One region of the Dechloromonas sp. HYN0024 genome, then DNA from elsewhere that is predicted to be linked to it. Evidence: predicted binding sites of a transcription regulator. Region 1 holds the regulator's gene; each other region holds the start of a gene.

Region 1 (5,813 bases):
TGCGGCTGTCGAGGGCATTGCACGCAGCAAGGTCTATGTCGAGGACACTAATGCCAAGCAGGCCGCTCCGGCCTACGCCATCGCCAATCTACGTTTCGGCGTCGATCGCCAATACGGCCAACTGAACCTGAGAACCTTCGTTCGTTTCGACAATATTTTCGATCGCCAGTACGTTGGCTCGGTCATCGTCGGCGACGGCAACAACCGATTCTACGAGGCGGCACCGGGTCGTACCTGGCTGGCTGGTGTCAGCGCCCGATATACCTTTTGAGCACCTCCATTCCCCCGCTCAAGCCCGGCCCCGGCCGGGCTTTTTTGCGTCTGATGAAACGATGAATACTGTTTATGGAGTGCTCAGTAATGCAGCAGTTGTCCAGAAACTGAGCGTGCCGAAAGTACTTTTCGATCTTCGCCGCCAAGGGGAAAAAGAACGTAAGTCCTGATGAGCCAAGGGTTTTCAGGGAATGGAGGCGGGTTTTTGAAGGCTGGCACGGGCTTCGCAATGGAATACCGCTGAACACTTTTCTCAGGGATGAGGGAGGGGTGCTTCGTATGGGGCGGATACGCGTCCAGATTTATCTACACAAAATGATTGAGGAGCAATTCAATGCAGAAAAAACTAATCGCGCTGGCCATTGCGGCGGCCACTTCCGGTGCGGTATTCGCACAAACCAATGTCACGATCTACGGTAACGTCGATATGGGTGCCATGTTCCGCCAGGGGCATAACGGCACGGTTGCCAACGGCCAGTCGCAGTACAGCCTGCAGAGCTCTTCTTCTCTGAGCTACATCGGTTTCAAGGGTGTCGAGGATTTGGGTAATGGCACGAAAGCCCTGTTCGACCTGCAATATCGCATCAGCCCGGACACCAGCACCGGTCTGTCGACGGCAGGCCACCAGTACGTTGGCCTGACCGGCGGATTCGGTACGGTAGTCGCCGGCTACCTGGATGGTATTCGTTACGGCATCTACGGCAAGTACAATCCGTTCGGCAACTACTCGATCGGCAGCCTGACGTCGATGACCACTCAGTACGACCGCGCGGCTAATGCGCTGGCCTACATCTCGCCTGCCTTTGCCGGCTTCACGGTGATCCTTGCTACAGCCACCAATACGCAGGGCGCCGAAGGCAGCCTGAACACCGTCCACTCGCCGATGACCGCGCCTACCCGCGGCAATAACGGTGACGACCGCTTGTTGTCCGCCAACCTGATTTATGCGAATGGCCCGCTGAGCATCGATCTTGACTACGAAACCACACGTGCTGTTGGTTATGACAAAGACCGCCTCTATGTTGCAACCACTGGCGCTTCATACGACTTTGGCGCAGTGAAGGTCAGCGGCGTCTACGACGTCATCAAGGGTGATGTAAACTCGTTCATCGGCGGCAACGCAGTGGGTCCTCTCCTGGGCGTTCCTGCTGGTCAGAGATATGATCGCCGCAACTGGTTCGTCGGCGCCACGGTGCCGCTCGGCAAGTTCTCCGTGCTGGGTTCGTTCGGTCAGGTCAAGGACAAGACCGTGTCCAACGCCGATGCATGGAAAATCGGCGTCGGCGCACGCTACGCCCTGTCCAAGCGCACTGAACTGTACGCTGACTACGCGCATATCAAGAACGACAGCGCTGCAGGTTACTCCATTGGTAACAATATCGTCGCGGGCGTTGGCGTCAACGGCCTGGCGATGGGTATGAAGCACTCGTTCTAAGCAATCGAATTGCCCGGACGCCTTGCGTTATTGTGAGTCGTCCGGGAGCAGGAATCTTGCGTCAGATGTCTTCATTACATCTGTTTGGGGCACCCTTCGGGGTGCCCCATTTTTTGTCTTGCTCAGACCGCCCGGTGATTCATCAGGGCCTTGAGCCCGTTCACGTTGAGAATCCGGATGTGTTTCTGCTGGACGGCGATGTGGCCTTCTTCCTGGAAGCGGGAGAAAGCGCGCGACACCGTTTCCAGCTTGAGGCCGAGATAGCTGCCGATTTCCTCGCGCGTCATGCGCAGGTAGAACTCGGCATGCGAGAAGCCGCGTGCGGTAAAGCGTTGTGAAAGGTTGAGCAGAAAGGCGGCCAGTCGCTCTTCAGCACGCATTGTGCCGAGCAGCATCATGACGCCGTGGTCGCGGACGATTTCGCGGCTCATGACCTTGTGGAAATGGTGCTGCAACGTGTGGATTTCCCGCGACAGTCCTTCGAGCCGCGAAAAGGGAATAGCGCAGATCTCGCTGTCTTCCAGGGCAATGGCGTTGCAGGTGTGGTGTTCGGTGCTGATGCCGTCAAGGCCGAGCAGTTCGCCGGCCATCTGGAACCCTGTTACCTGGTCGCGGCCGTCTTCGAGCAGCACGTCGGTCTTGAAAAAGCCGCTGCGGATGGCGTAGATGGCGTCGAAAGCCTCGCCGGCCCGGTAGAGATGGTCGCCGCGCTTGATCCGGCGCCGGGTCGACACCATGTCGTCGAGCTTTTCCAGCTCCTCGAGGCTAAGGCCAAGCGGCAGGCATAGCTCGCGCAGGTTACAATTGGAGCATGCCGTCTTGATGACCGACAGCGTGACTTCTTGATTTAACGGGTGTGTTTGAGGCATTCGCAACCTGCGTTCGCTTGATCCATGTCAACCATAAATTCGAACCTTCCGAACATAATCAGACCTACTTTTTTTGGCTGGCCCAATGAATTTCGCAACCGAAAACCTCGTCTTCGATCCCCAGATCATTCGCCGTTTTGACGTCAACGGTCCACGTTACACGTCTTATCCGACGGCCGACCGCTTCGTTGAAGCCTTTGATGCCGAGGCCGCCAACCTGTGGCTGGGCAAACGCAACATCGGCGGGATTAGTCGACCGCTCTCATTATACTTCCACATCCCTTTCTGCAACACCATTTGCTACTACTGTGCGTGTAACAAGATCATTACCAAGGATCATGGGCGCAGCGGCAAATATCTGAAATATCTGGCCAAGGAGCTGGATATGCAGGCGGCGGCGCTGGAAGGTCGCGATGGCGAGCACGAGGTCATCCAGTTGCATTGGGGCGGCGGTACGCCGACTTTCCTGTCGCATGACGAAATGCGACAGCTCATGGGCGAGACGCGCAAGCATTTCAAGCTGCTGGATGGCGGCGAATATTCGATCGAAGTCGACCCGCGCAAGGTCGATACGGCGACTGTTGCCCTGCTCGGCGAACTCGGCTTCAATCGGATGAGCGTCGGTGTTCAGGATTTCGACGAGCGCGTTCAGGTCGCGGTCAATCGTGTCCAGAGCGAGGAAGAAACCTACAGCGTGATCCGCGATGCGCGCGCCAATGGCTTCAAGTCGGTTTCGGTTGACCTGATCTACGGTCTGCCGCACCAGACCGTCATGGGTTTCAACCGGACCATCGAACGGGTTCTGGCGATGGACCCGGATCGCCTGTCGATCTACAACTACGCCCACATGCCAAGCATGTTCAAGCCGCAGCGCCGGATCAATGATGCCGACCTGCCGTCGGCCGATACCAAGCTGCAGATTCTGGCGCTGGCCATCAAGAAGCTGACTGATAACGGTTATGTCTTCATTGGCATGGATCACTTCGCCAAGCCGGATGACGAACTTGCCGTGGCTCAGCGTCAGGGCCGCCTGCATCGCAATTTTCAGGGCTATTCGACCTACGCCGACTGCGACATGCTGTCTTTCGGCATTTCGTCGATCAGCAAGGTCGGACCGAGCTACTACCAGAACGTCAAGACTGCCGACGAATACTACGATGCCATCGATACCGGTTCGCTGCCGGTGTTCCGCGGCATTGAGCTGACGGCTGACGATATCCTGCGCCGTTCCATCATCCAGGCACTGATGTGTCATTTCGAACTGTCTATCGAAAGCATTGAAAGTGCCCACCTGATCGACTTCCGCAAGTATTTTGAGGCCGAACTGGACGACATGAAGGAAATGGAGCGAGCCGGCCTGCTCAAGATTGACCGCGAATGGATTACCGTCCTGCCGCCGGGTCGCCTCCTCGTGCGCATCATTTCGATGGTTTTCGACCGCTATCTGCGGGCCGGGCGTCAGCGGGCGACGTACTCGAAGGTTATCTGATCGGTGGCGGGCGAGCGGTGTACACTGCTCGCCTCGCTTTGCCTGATTCCGCCCGATGCCTGATTCCGGCTTCCTTGCCCTTTTTCTCGTTGGCCTGCTCGGCGGCACCCATTGCGTCGGCATGTGTGGCGGCATCGTCGGAGCCCTGTCGATGGGTGCCACCGCCCGCTGGTCGATGCACCTTGCCTACAACGGCGGGCGCATCCTGTCCTATGCCGTGGCAGGTGCCATCGCCGGTGCTCTGGGTGCCGCCAGCATGGGGCTGGAGGGGCAGGTTCCGGCCCGGCTGTTCCTCTATTTTGTCGCCAACCTGATGCTCGTTGCGCTCGGGCTGTATCTGCTCGGCATCACCCGTGCGCTGGCCTTTACCGAACGAATCGGACAAAAACTCTGGCGTCATCTGCAACCGCTGACCCGACGCTTTATCCCGGCCCGCACTATTGCCCAGGCGTTCCCGCTTGGCTTGCTGTGGGGCTGGCTGCCTTGCGGCTTGGTGTATAGCGCATTGGCCAGTGCGCTGACAGCCGGTTCGGCGACGCGTGGCAGTCTGATGATGCTGGCTTTCGGTCTGGGGACGCTGCCCAATCTCCTGCTCGCCGGCATGGTACTGGCCCGATTGAACGAATTTTTGCATCGCGCTGTCATACGTATCTCGTCCGGCCTCTTGGTGCTAGGCTTTGGGCTATATGGATTTATTGGCTGGCTGAGATTGGCAGGTTGGCTTTAATCGGGACGTACATCATGAAAATTCTTTTGCCGGTTGACGGCTCGACCTGCTCCTTGCGCGCCGTAGACCATTTGATTACGCACGTCAGTTGGTTTCGCGAAGTGCCAGAGATTCACCTGCTGCATGTCCATGCCCCCATTCCAATCGGACGGGTTCAGGCCCATGTCGGCAAGGAGACGCTGCATGGCTACTATCTCGAAGAGGGGCAGGAACATCTGGCCGAGGCGCAAATGAAACTCAATGCGGCGGGACGCTTTCATACGACGCACATTCATGTTGGCCAGCCGGCCGAAGTGATCACAAGGGTGGCCGGTGAATTGGCTTGCGACCTCATCGTGATGGGATCGCACGGTCGGGGTGGCATGGCCGAGCTGATCATGGGCTCGGTGGCCAGTCGTGTCCTGCATCTGACCCCTTGCCCGGTTTTGCTCGTCAAATGACCGAGTCCGATGCCAGCCGGGTCGTCGAGTTTGCCATCGGCGGCATGACCTGTGCCGCTTGTTCGGCCCGACTGGAGAAAGTCTTAAACCGCCAGACTGGCATGCAGGCCAATGTCAATCTGGCCGCTGAACGGGCGCGAGTCCGTCTGTCGGCGGCCGCTGATGAGGCGGCGGTGCTAGCTGCCGTGGCCAAGGCCGGGTTCTCGGCGGCGGTGGTCGATAAGCAGACCCGGGAGCGGGAAAAGGCCGAAAAGCTGCAAGTCTATCGCCGTGAACTCCGCCGCTTCTGGATTGCCGTGGCCCTCAGCCTGCCGCTGGTTGGCCAGATGATATTCATGGTCGGCGACCATGGCGCCATGAACGAGTTGCCGCGCTGGCTGCAACTTGCCTTGGCGACGCCGGTGCAGTTCTGGATCGGCTGGCGTTTTTACGACGGTGCGTTCAAGTCCTTGCGTGGGGGGGGCGCCAATATGGACGTGCTGGTCGCCCTCGGTACCAGCATGGCCTGGGGATTTTCGACCGTGGTGACGGTGTTCGGGCTCAATCAGCATGTCTATTTCGAAGCCGGGGCGGCAGTCAT
Region 2 (5,813 bases), 300 kb from region 1:
CAGTCTGCAGGGCGTCGAAGAACTGGTAGATGGCGACATAGCCAATCAGCCCCAGGGCCACCGACCGTACGGCCAGATCATCGGTATATGCGGCGACCAGCGGCTCGGCAAGTAGCCAGAGGAGTAGACCAATGGCCGACGACGAGGCCCCGGCGAGGATCAGCCCGGCCCGTATCGCCGCCCTCGCCCGCCGGCTGTCGCGGGCGCCGGCAGCCTGGCCAACGGCGGCCATGGTGGCGATACCGAGCGACAGCGGCAGCATATAGACCAGGGCCGACAGATTGGCGACGATGCGATGCCCGGCCACCACGGTCGCGCCGAGCGATGCGACGAACAGCGCAATGAGCGTGAACGAGGTAATTTCGACCAGATTGGACAGACCCATGGGCACGCCGATCCGAAGCAACTCCCGCCAGGCCGTCCAGTTCGGCAACTGCCACCCGGAAAACGGTTGATAGCGCCGGCCGAGCGGCCCGAAAGCGAGGTAGGCAGCAGCGCTGGCGCAAGCCAGCCAGCCGATCAGCACATTGGACAGGGCGCACCCGGCCACCCCGAGCGATTCGCCGAGCCAGCCCCCGAGGGCGAAGCCCCAGGCCAGGACGGCGTGCAGGCCAAGACTGATGACGCCGATGCCCATCAGCACCCGGGGCTTGCCCAGGGCATTGCAGAAGGCGTAGAAAGTCCGGTAGCACAGGGCGGCTGGCAGCCCCCAGGCGAGCAGGGCGAGGTATTGTCGAACCTTGACCTCGACCACGGCATCCATGCTCGCCAGGCCGAGCACAGCCCCCGGATGGGTCAGCAAAAGAATGCCCGGCACCGCCAGCGTCAGGGCCAGCCAGAACCCTTGCTGCAGAACACCGGCCACTTCGTCGTCGCGCCCGGCGCCGTGCAGGTGAGCGACAACTGGCGTCACCGCCTGCAATATTCCCACCAGTGCAAAGACCACCGAAACGTGAATACCCCCGCCAATGGCCACGGCGGCGAGGTCAAGCGAACTGACATGGCCCAGCACGGCGGTGTCGACCACCATCATGCCGATCGACGACAGTTGGGCGATCAGAATCGGAAGGGCATGGGCCATCAGGCCACGGGCGGCTACGCGGAACATGGGGCAGGATTGTCGCATGTCCGCCGCGCCCGATTGCCGAGATCGGGCCTGGACAAAAATCCGCCCGATTGATCTGCCTCAACCCGCCAACAACGCAGACCGATGAAAATTTATGGTTCTCGAGGGGGAAAACCATGAAACACGGCCTGCACGCCATAGAAAACGCCAGCCGCGACGAAATCGTCGCCTTGCAAACCGAGCGCCTGAAGTGGACGCTCAAGCACGTCTACGACAACGTGCCTTACTACCGGGCCAAGTTCGACGCTGCCGACGTCCATCCCGACGACCTCGAGTCGCTGGCCGATCTCAGCAAGTTTCCATTCACCACCAAGCAGGATCTGCGCGACAACTACCCCTACAACATGTTCGCCGTGCCGCGTCAGAAGGTGGCGCGCATTCATGCGTCGAGCGGCACCACCGGCAAGCCGACGGTGGTTGGCTACACGCAAAAGGACATTGACACCTGGGCCGACCTGATTGCCCGCTCGATCTACGCTTCCGGCGGCCGGCCCGGCGACATCGTCCATGTCGCCTACGGCTATGGACTGTTTACCGGCGGTCTGGGGGCCCATTACGGCGCCGAAAAACTGGGCTGCACGGTGATTCCGATGTCCGGTGGGCAAACCGAAAAGCAGGTCCAGCTAATCTGCGACTTCAAGCCCAACATCATCATGGTCACCCCCTCCTACATGCTCAACATCGCCGACGAGTTCCGCCGCCAGGGCATCGATCCACGCAGCACCGAGCTCCGCATTGGCATACACGGGGCAGAACCGTGGACCGACGCCATGCGTGGTGAAATCGAGAACGTATTCGGCATCGACGCCATCGACATCTACGGTCTGTCGGAAGTAATCGGCCCGGGCGTCGCCAACGAATGTGTCGAAAGCAAGGACGGCCCGGTCATCTGGGAAGACCATTTCTATCCCGAAATCATCGACCCGATCACCGGCGAAGTGCTGCCCGAAGGCAGTCAGGGCGAACTGGTCTTTACTTCGCTGACCAAGGAGGCGATGCCGGTCATCCGCTACCGCACCCGCGACCTGACCCGCCTGCTCGCACCAACCTCGCGCAACATGCGCCGCATCGGCAAGATCACCGGGCGCTCCGATGACATGCTGATCATTCGCGGCGTCAATGTCTTCCCATCGCAGATCGAGGAACTGATCCTCAGGCAGCCGAAGCTGTCACCGCACTACATCATCGAAGTCAGCCGCGACGGCCACCTCGACACGATGAAGGTCAATGTCGAACTGAAGCCCGAGTTCCAGTTTGCCAGCGGCCCGGAAAAGGAATTCGTGGCGCACGACCTGCAACACCATATCAAGTCCTACATCGGCATCTCGGCCAAGATCGACATCGTCGAGGAAGGCGGCGTCGAACGCTCGATCGGCAAAGCCCGGCGGATCATCGACAAGCGCCCAAAGTAAGGCATCGCGCAAGCCTAACCGTTTCGAAAAGGCATTGACCAGACAGGACCATGACCCGCGCTAGCGCGGGCGTCCACCTAAACAATCCGGGCGCGTAGCGTGCCAACGCCGTCGACGCCCCCTTCCAGCACGTCGCCTCTGAGCAGCGGCCCGACCCCGGCCGGGGTTCCGGTGTAGATCAGGTCACCCGCTTCGAGGCGGACCATCGTCGACAGGTTGGCAATAACCTCCGGCACCTTCCACATCATGGCCGACAGGTCGCCGCTCTGGCGCAGTTGGCCATTCACTGTCAGCCAGATGCGCCCGGCCACAGGATGACCGCCCGACGCCACCGGACAGATCGGCCCTAGCACCGCCGACTGGTCGAAGCCCTTGCTCATATCCCAGGGATGGCTCTTTTCCTTCGCCCGCGCCTGCATGTCCCGCCGGGTCAGATCGAGACCGACGGCATAGCCAAAAACCAGGGCATTGGCCGCCTCGACCGTCACATTCGCCCCGCCCGCCCCGAGCGCCACGACCATCTCGACCTCATGGTGCAGATTGCTGGTCAGTGGCGGGTAAGCCACGCTGTTCTCGCCCGCCCCGCCAACCACTGCATCGGCCGGCTTGGTAAAGAAAAATGGGGGCTCACGCCCTTCTGCCTGATCAATGGCCCCCATCTCGCGGGCATGGTCGGCGTAATTGCGGCCGACGCAAAAAATCCGCCGAACGGGAAAGCCCTGATTGACACCAAGTACCGGCAAGGCGGTTACAGGATAAGGAGCGAACACTGTGTTCATTGGGCAACTTTCATAAAAATCAACACGCAAAAATGTGCAATATTTCACAGACACGCCATACAAAAGTGGTAGATTCAAAAAAAACATAAAACCAAATTTGGCAGTGAAAGCATCATGACAAGCAAACTGATAGGCATTGTCGCACTGACCGCAGCCCTCGCTCCAGGAACAGGGAACGCCATTGGACTCGGGGAACTCTCGCTTCAGTCGCGAATCGGGGAATCACTTCGGGCGGAATTGCCCATTTTGGTTAAAGAAGGCGAGTCACCAGGCACCGCCTGTTTTTCCCTGGCCCCCATGCCCGGCAGCGACCTGCCGGTGATTACCGCGGCCAAGACCCGACTGATCCGGCGCGGGCAGGCTTATATCCTGCAAATCTTCGGTAGCCGACCGATCTCCGAGCCGATTTTTGCCCTTGCCGTGCAAGCCGGCTGCGGCTATGACGTCACCCGTGATTACCTCGTGATGCCGGAAGCGCCCTTCATGCTGGCCGAAGCCAGCCCGAGCGCCGACCTGCCTCCCGTAACCCCGGGCAAGCTGAACGAATGGCATGCCCGCGATGGCGACACCCTCGAGGATATTGCCGATGCTCAGGGCCCGCAAAATCTGGCCGAACGGCAGCGCCTGCTCGCCGCCCTGAAACGCGCCAATCCCGATCTGTCGCCCGAGATTCCGCTCAATGCCGGAGATGTCGTCCGCATTCCAAAACGCAACCGTAGTAGCGGGATAGCCAAGGAAGCCACCAGTCGACCGGCATCCGTATCACCCGACACGCCGCAAAAGAAGCCTTCACCACCTCGTCCCAAGACCAAGCCGATGGCCCCGGCAACGGCCCGGGGAATCGATCAGGTACGTCTGGGCGCTGCCCCGGAAGACATCGCACCAGGCCGTGGACCGGCCAGCGAGGCGGCCACGCGGAACAGCGCCGAAGAACGGATCCTTCGCCTGGAAACCACGCTGCACTTGCTGACCCAGGAAATCGAAAAGATGGACAAGGCGCTGGAACTGACCAGCCAGGCCATCGCCGCCCAGGAAAAACTGAAACTGGCCGAGACCCTGCCCCCCCCCGACAGACCGAAGGACCGACGATCAGCGCGGCACCCGTGGCAAGCCAGGCTCAACAAAAAACCAACTGGCTGGAACTTCTCCTTAGCGCCGGCCTCGGCGCCGCCATAACGATTGGCCTGGCCCAGTACTTCGGGCGACGCCAGCCGTCACCGGGGACCGACCAGATACCGCTCGCCCTGACCACCCCGCACACCATTCCAGAGCCGGTAAAGGAAAATGCCGCCGAAGCAGTCAAAACCGGCGTGGTGTTCAGTATTGTCGACACCACCACACCAACGCCAATGCCGGCCGCTACCCCCCCCATGCCAGTCCAGCCGCGCCAGGAAGAGTCGCTTGCCCCGGCCAGCGAACCGGGCATTGTGGACATCACGATCGAGGACGAATATTCGGTCATCGAACTGGCTGAAATCATGCTCGCGTTCGGTCGCGTCCGCGGCGCTGCCGACACCCTGGCCGAATACGTCGACGAAAATCTACCGAAGAGCATCCAACCCTGGAGCATGCTCCTTGATCTCTACCGGCGCGGCGGAATGCGCCAGGAGTTCGAGGCACTGGCCGAGAAAATGCACAGCCGTTTCAATGCCAGCATCCCGGTATGGAGTGATTCCAGCACACCGATTTCCGGCCTCAAAGACCTTGAGGATTACCCGCACATCGTCCAGCAGACGAGTTCTCAGTGGGGAACCCAAGCCTGCCTCGATTACCTCCTTGGCCTCATCAGCGACACCAGGGCTGGTCAGCGGAACGGCTTCCCGCTCGAAGTTGTCGAGGAAATCGTCTTGCTCATGCGGATTCTCGAACAGGGCTACGGCTGCACCCGTCCGGCCTGACCGATGCCTACACCGGGTTGGCGATATCGACGAATTCGCAGCTGATGTCGAAGCGCTGGGCCAGATGACCGGCCAGCGCCTCGACCCCGTAGCGTTCGGTGGCATGATGGCCGGCCGCGATATAAGCGACACCACTTTCTCGCGCCAGATGCACGGTCTGCTCCGATATTTCGCCGGACATGAAGGCATCGACGCCGAGGGCGATGGCCTGCTCAAAATAGCCCTGCGCCCCGCCTGAGCACCAGGCGATCCGATGGATCGGCCGGTTGCCTGCACCAATCGCCATGGGCACTCGCCCTAGCACACCAGCAACCCTGGCGACCAGCGCCGTCAGGTCACACGGCTCAGCCAAAATACCCAGCCAGGCAATATCCTGCTCGCCGAAGCGCCCCTCGGGGAGCCAGCCGAGCCGGCTTGCCAGCTGGGCATTGTTGCCCAGTTCCGGATGCGCATCGAGCGGCAAGTGATAGGCCAGCAGATTGATATCGTGGGTCAGCAGGGTGGCCAGGCGCTGGCGACGGATACCCGTAATGCGCCCATCCTCGCCCTTCCAGAAATAGCCATGGTGCACCAGAATGGCATCAGCATGACGCTCGAC
Region 3 (5,813 bases), 1.1 Mb from region 1:
CAAGTACTACATCCTCGACCTACGCGAGAAGAATTCGATGGTCAAGTGGGCCACCGATCAGGGTCACACCACCTTCATCATGTCGTGGATCAATCCGGACGAGAAGCTCGCCGCCAAGTCCTTCGAAAACTACCTGCTCGAAGGCTCGCTCGAAGCCATCAACCAGGTCTGTGCCCACACCGGCGAAAACAGCGTCAATCTGGCCGGCTACTGCCTGGGCGGCACGCTGACCATGACCACGCTGGCCTACATGGCCGCCAAGAAAGACAAGCGCGCCAATTCGGCAACCTTCTTCACCACCATGCTCGACTTCTCCGATCCGGGCGAACTCGGCATCTTCCTTGATGAAGGCGCTGTCGAAGGTCTCGAAAAGCGGATGGCCGAAAAGGGCTTCCTCGAAGGTTCAGAAATGGCCGGCACCTTCAACATGCTGCGCGCCAACGACCTGATCTGGTCCTTCGTGGTGAACAACTACCTGATGGGCAAGGATCCGTTCCCCTTCGACCTGCTCTACTGGAACTCCGACTCGACCCGCATGCCGGCTGCGATGCACAGCTTCTACCTGCGCAACATGTACCTGGCCAACCTGCTCAAGGAACCAGGTGGCGTCACGCTGGGCGGCGTCAAGATCGATATCAGCAAGGTCAAGACCCCGTGCTACTTCATCTCCACCATCGAAGACCACATTGCCCCGTGGAAGAGCACCTACATGGGTGCCCGCCTGCCGTCCGGCAATACCAAGTTCGTCCTCGGTGGTTCCGGTCACATCGCCGGCATCGTCAATCCGCCAGTCGCCAACAAGTATGGCTTCTGGACCAATGACGCGACCGACGGCAACCTGCCGGAAAGCCCGGAAGACTTCCTGGCCGGCGCGACGCAGAACGCCGGTTCGTGGTGGACACACTGGAATGAGTGGGTAACCAGCCTGCCCGGTGGCGATGCCAAGGTCAAGGCCCGCAAGCCGGAAGACGGTACGCTCAAGGTCATCGAAGATGCGCCAGGCGCCTACGTCAAGTTCCGACTGGATGCCCAGAAGAAAGCCTAAGGGCGATCTCGCCTGAAGAACAGAAAGGGAGGCTGCGGCCTCCCTTTTTTGTTGCCGGCAGGCCCGAAAAAGAGGGGGAAAGAAAGGAAAGGGCGAGTTTTGGGGGCGGGTAGCGGGGCCGCCGTTAAATGAAACTCGGGCGGAATAATTGTCATAGTATTGATAAAAATCAATATTGTAATATTAGACTTAACTAATCTATTCCCTGGAGTTGTGGTCCCGGCGGGGCTGCCACAGTCCGGAGCCTTGGGGCTCGTAACAAGGGGAAATCATGAAAGTGTTCAAGCAAGCAGTAGCCGTGTTCGCCGCTCTGGCGTTCATCGGTTCAGCCTACTCGGCCAATCTGCCGGATAGTCCGCAAGCAACGCAAAAGTTGCTCAAATCAACGGCAGACCATAGCAAATTCAAGGAATTGCAAAAAGAATTTGCCTCCGGGCCGGAAGTCACCAAGGCCTGTATCAGCTGCCATACCGAGGCCGCCAAGCAGATTCATTTGACCCAGCACTGGAAATGGGAATTCCGGAATCCGGATAGCCAGCAGTTGCTCGGCAAAAAGCATGTGGTCAACAATTTCTGTACCTCGGTCACCTCGAACTACAAGGCATGCGCCAGTTGCCACATCGGGTACAACACCGATGGCCCGAACTTTGACCTGAGCTCGGAAAGCAATGTCGATTGTCTGGTCTGCCATGACCAGACCGGAAAATACAAGAAGCCGGCCGGCTTTGCCGGGAATCCGGTGACCAAGGACACCGAATTCCCGCCCGGCTCCGGCAAGATCATCCGTGGCATCAATCTCAGCGACATCGCCCAGAAAGTCGGCCAAACCAAGCGCAACACCTGTGGTGCGTGTCACTTCTACGGTGGTGGCGGCGATGGGGTCAAGCACGGCGACCTCGACAGTTCGCTCGAAGCACCCGACAAGGCGCTGGATGTGCACATGGATGCCAAGGGCCTGAATTTCACCTGCTCGACCTGCCACCAGACTGAAGGCCATCAGGTGCCGGGTAGTCGCTATGCGCCGACCGCTCAGGACAAGGATGGCGCGCACATCCGTGGCAAGGTTGACCACAGCAATCCGGCCACCTGCCAGTCCTGCCATGGTCAGGCACCGCACAAGAAGGAAGCCAAGCTGAACGACCATACAGACAAGCTGGCCTGCCAGACCTGTCACATCCCGGCCTTCGCCCGTGGCGACGTGCCAACCAAGATGTCCTGGGACTGGTCGACGGCCGGCAAGCGTGGCCCGAACGGTAAGCCGCTGGTTATCAAGAACGAGGAAGGCCACGATATCTACCTGGGTATCAAGGGCGATTTCGTTTATGAAGAAAACGTCAAGCCGGAGTACATGTGGTTCAACGGCAAGGTCAATTACACGTTGGCCGACACCAAGATCGAAAAAGCCAACCAGCCGATCTACATCAGCAAGTTTGAAGGCTCTGCTGATGATGGCAAGTCGATGATCTGGCCGGTCAAGCTCTTCCGCGGCAAGCAACCCTATGACGCCGAGAACAAGACGCTAACCATCAACCACTTGGCCGGTCAGGACGATTCCGCCTACTGGACCAACCTGAACTGGGACAAGGCCATCGCCGCCGGTATGGCAGCTGCCGGGAAGCCGTATTCCGGCAAGTATGACTTTATCGAGACCGCTGCCATGTGGCCGATCACCCATATGGTTGCGCCGAAAGACAAGGCCCTCGGTTGCAGTGATTGCCACAGCAGCAATGGCCGTCTGGAAAAAGTCGATGGCATCTACATCCCCGGCCGTGGGCGCGATCATATCGCCCTGCTCGACACCGCCGGCTGGGCGCTTGCCGCCCTCACGCTGCTCGGCGTCATCGGCCACGGTATTGGCCGCATCCTGACCGCCAAGCGCAAGCACTAAGGGGAACAACATGGCACGTGTTTATATTTTCAAAGGTTTCGAACGTTTCTGGCACTGGACCCAGGCCCTGCTCATCATCACCATGCTGGTTACCGGCTTCGAGGTGCATGGCAGCTACTCGCTGCTGAGCTGGCACAAGGCGGCCGAGTTGCACACCACTTCGGCGTGGGGGCTGATGGGCCTGTGGATATTCGCCATCTTCTGGCACTTTACGACCGGCGAATGGCGCCAGTACATCCCGACTACCCACAAGATGATCGATGTGGCGTTGTTCTACGCCTTCGGCATGTTCAAGGGCGAACATCATCCCTACCTGAAGACGAAGAACCGCAAGCACAACCCGCTGCAACGGGTCGCCTACCTCGGCGTCAAGTTGTTCATCAATCCGCTGCTCTGGTGTTCCGGCTTGTTTTATCTGTTCTACAACCAGCTTGGCAGCGTCGGTCTCGGCGGTGTTTCCCTCGGCCTCATCGCCCTGGCCCACACGCTCGGTGCTTTCCTCATGCTGCTGTTCCTTATTGCCCATGTCTATCTTGGGACCGCCGGTCACACCCCGACTGCCCACTTCAAGGCCATGGTCACCGGCTGGGACGACGACGTGAACGAAGAACCGCAAGGTGCCAATGCGCGGTAAGCAACAGATACAAAAGGGAATACCGATCATGCAACGTAATATCACACGCAAACTGCTGGCCGGCCTCGTGGCCAGCCTCTTCATCCCGCTCGGCGCCCAGGCAGCCGACGCTGAGCTGATGAAGAAAATCGAAGCCATGGCCAAGGAAATCGAGTCCCTGCGGGCTCAGGTCCAGGCCAATCAGGAAGCCAACAGGCAGGCGATTGCCGACGTCCGCGAAGTAAAGGAAAAGGTCCAGAAGAGCGAAGAGAAATCACTCGACAAGTGGCTAACGGTGGGTGGCGATTACCAGTTCCGGGTGGATAGTCTGGCTGGGGAAACGAAGTCTTTTACTGACGTAAATGCATTTTTCGCTGCAGCCCAAACCGATGCAATGAGTAATCCGGCCATGATGGGGCAGATGATCGCCTTCTCTGGTGCTATGTCCAGAGTCCAAACCTTCCAACAGGCAAATGCCTTTCTTGGGGCAAATGCAGCAATGATCGGGGGTTTGATGCCATACGCTGCACAGGCCGCCATCCCCGCCTACAAACCCAAAAACGAAACCCTCTATACCAACCGCTTCGGCCTCGATCTCAACATGAAGGCGACACAGGATGTGTCAGTGACCGCCCGCCTGCTTATGTACAAGACCTTTGGCGCGTCGGATGAAGGGGCCACGACCAATAGCGGCTCTGCGCCTTTCTTTGCCGATCGCGTCGGGGTTTTCGACGGTACGCTGGGCCATATTCCATCGAGCAGTTTCCTAAATGTCGACCGCGTCTATGCCACGTGGAGCAACATCGCTGACCAGGATATCTGGTTCTCCGTTGGTCGCCGGCCATCGACACATGGTGCGCCTAGCCACTTGCGCGCCAATACGGCCCGTCCGGGCACCGGCGGTACGCCGGCCCTGCTCGTCGACTACGCCTTTGATGGCATGACCATCGGCTGGGCACCTGATATCGATGCCTTGCCCGGCGCCTACGGCAAGCTCTGCTACGGCCGTGGGTTCGAGAGCGGTTTCAGCAAGGCCCTGACCAATTCGCTGGAAGATACCGACATGGTCGGCCTCTCGGTCGTACCCATCGACACCGATCCACTGCGCGTCTGGCTGCAGTGGAATCGGGGCATGAGTATTTTCGATGCCCCGAAGATGGCGAGTACTTATTTCGGCACGACCATGCCGAAAACCAATCTCGGCGATATTGACTGGTTCGGTACTGGTGCACTCGGCACCATCAAGCGCCTTGGTCCCGGTGACCTCAACTGGTTCGCCGATGTCGGCATGAGCGTCACTCACCCGAATGACAATGTTTCATCGCAATTCGGGTTCCAGGGCCTGATGACCGGTGCTTTCTTCAGCCCCGAAGCGCCGACCAGCAAGACCGGCAGCGCTGTCTATGTCGGCCTGCGCTATGACCTGCCGTCGAAGACCAAACTGGGTGTGGAATACAACCATGGGTCGAAGAACTGGATTACCTTCGCCCCAGCGGCAAGTGACTCCTGGACATCCAAGGTGGGCACTCGAGGCAACGTGTATGAGGTGTATGCCATCCAGGAACTGAACGCCAAGCCGATCTCGTCGGTGATGGCCAAGAGTTTCTTCCGCCTCGGATTCCAGTACTATGATTTCCAATATACGGGTAGCAACAACTGGATCGGTGCCCCGGTCAGGATTTCTGACGTCAATGGCCAGATGATGACCACGGCACCGCTGTCCAAGGCCTACAACGCCTACGCTACCGTCGAAGTGAAGTTCTGATCACCCCATTTGCAGGAGCAAGCCATGTCTAGAACACTCTCTCAGCTTCTCGTTTCAATCGCCCTGGCCACCGCAGCACTGACCGTGGCGCCAGTCGCCTCGGCTGACGACGTCAAGATGGTTGGCGTCATCACCAAGATCAAGATGGCTGGCGACGGCAAATCGGCCCAGGCTATCCTCAAGGACGGCAAGAGCGGTGACGCCGTCACCATCAACATTACCGACGACCTGACCCTCGACAAGTTCAAGGACAAGCGCATCGTCGAAGGCGATGAAATTCGCGCGAAGTTTGATAATGCCGGTGGCAAGAACGAAAGCAAATCGTTCAAGAAGACGGCCGGCTGCTAGTCAAAATCGGCGGTTTGAGTCAAAGACGGGGCGGCGACGCCCCGTTTTTTCGTGGTAAAGAAGACGGACGTTGAGCCAGCAGGGGCATCGGTTGATCGAACCATGGCAAATTTGGCCGGTCATATCGATATAGACCGAAAAAGGAGGCCAGCCA

The links. Region 1 encodes FNR, which switches genes on or off when oxygen is low (the NO sensors DNR and NnrR bind a similar motif). Its sites were predicted from a motif close to TTGANCTAGNTCAA; they were not measured.
Region 2: the regulator FNR is predicted to act here: its motif matches at 1,177-1,190, upstream of paaK (phenylacetate--CoA ligase PaaK).
Region 3: the regulator FNR is predicted to act here: its motif matches at 1,205-1,218, upstream of HYN24_RS00550 (tetrathionate reductase family octaheme c-type cytochrome).

Annotation. Positions count from the first base shown of each region.
Region 1 covers NZ_CP031842.1:2,267,062-2,272,874, reverse strand. The annotation lists gene HYN24_RS10880 (TonB-dependent receptor) at 1-271, shown strand, start outside; gene HYN24_RS10875 (porin) at 608-1,708, shown strand; gene fnr (fumarate/nitrate reduction transcriptional regulator Fnr) at 1,831-2,577, opposite strand; gene hemN (oxygen-independent coproporphyrinogen III oxidase) at 2,663-4,066, shown strand; gene HYN24_RS10860 (sulfite exporter TauE/SafE family protein) at 4,122-4,793, shown strand; gene HYN24_RS10855 (universal stress protein) at 4,808-5,233, shown strand; gene HYN24_RS10850 (cation-translocating P-type ATPase) at 5,230-5,813, shown strand, end outside.
Region 2 covers NZ_CP031842.1:2,565,805-2,571,617, forward strand. The annotation lists gene HYN24_RS12255 (MATE family efflux transporter) at 1-1,126, opposite strand, end outside; gene paaK (phenylacetate--CoA ligase PaaK) at 1,243-2,538, shown strand; gene HYN24_RS12265 (fumarylacetoacetate hydrolase family protein) at 2,616-3,317, opposite strand; gene HYN24_RS12270 (FimV family protein) at 3,564-4,493, shown strand; gene HYN24_RS12275 (FimV family protein) at 4,421-5,215, shown strand; gene HYN24_RS12280 (Nif3-like dinuclear metal center hexameric protein) at 5,223-5,813, opposite strand, start outside.
Region 3 covers NZ_CP031842.1:112,718-118,530, forward strand. The annotation lists gene HYN24_RS00545 (alpha/beta hydrolase) at 1-1,045, shown strand, start outside; gene HYN24_RS00550 (tetrathionate reductase family octaheme c-type cytochrome) at 1,317-2,933, shown strand; gene HYN24_RS00555 (cytochrome b/b6 domain-containing protein) at 2,944-3,567, shown strand; gene HYN24_RS00560 (DUF3373 domain-containing protein) at 3,596-5,311, shown strand; gene HYN24_RS00565 (hypothetical protein) at 5,336-5,659, shown strand.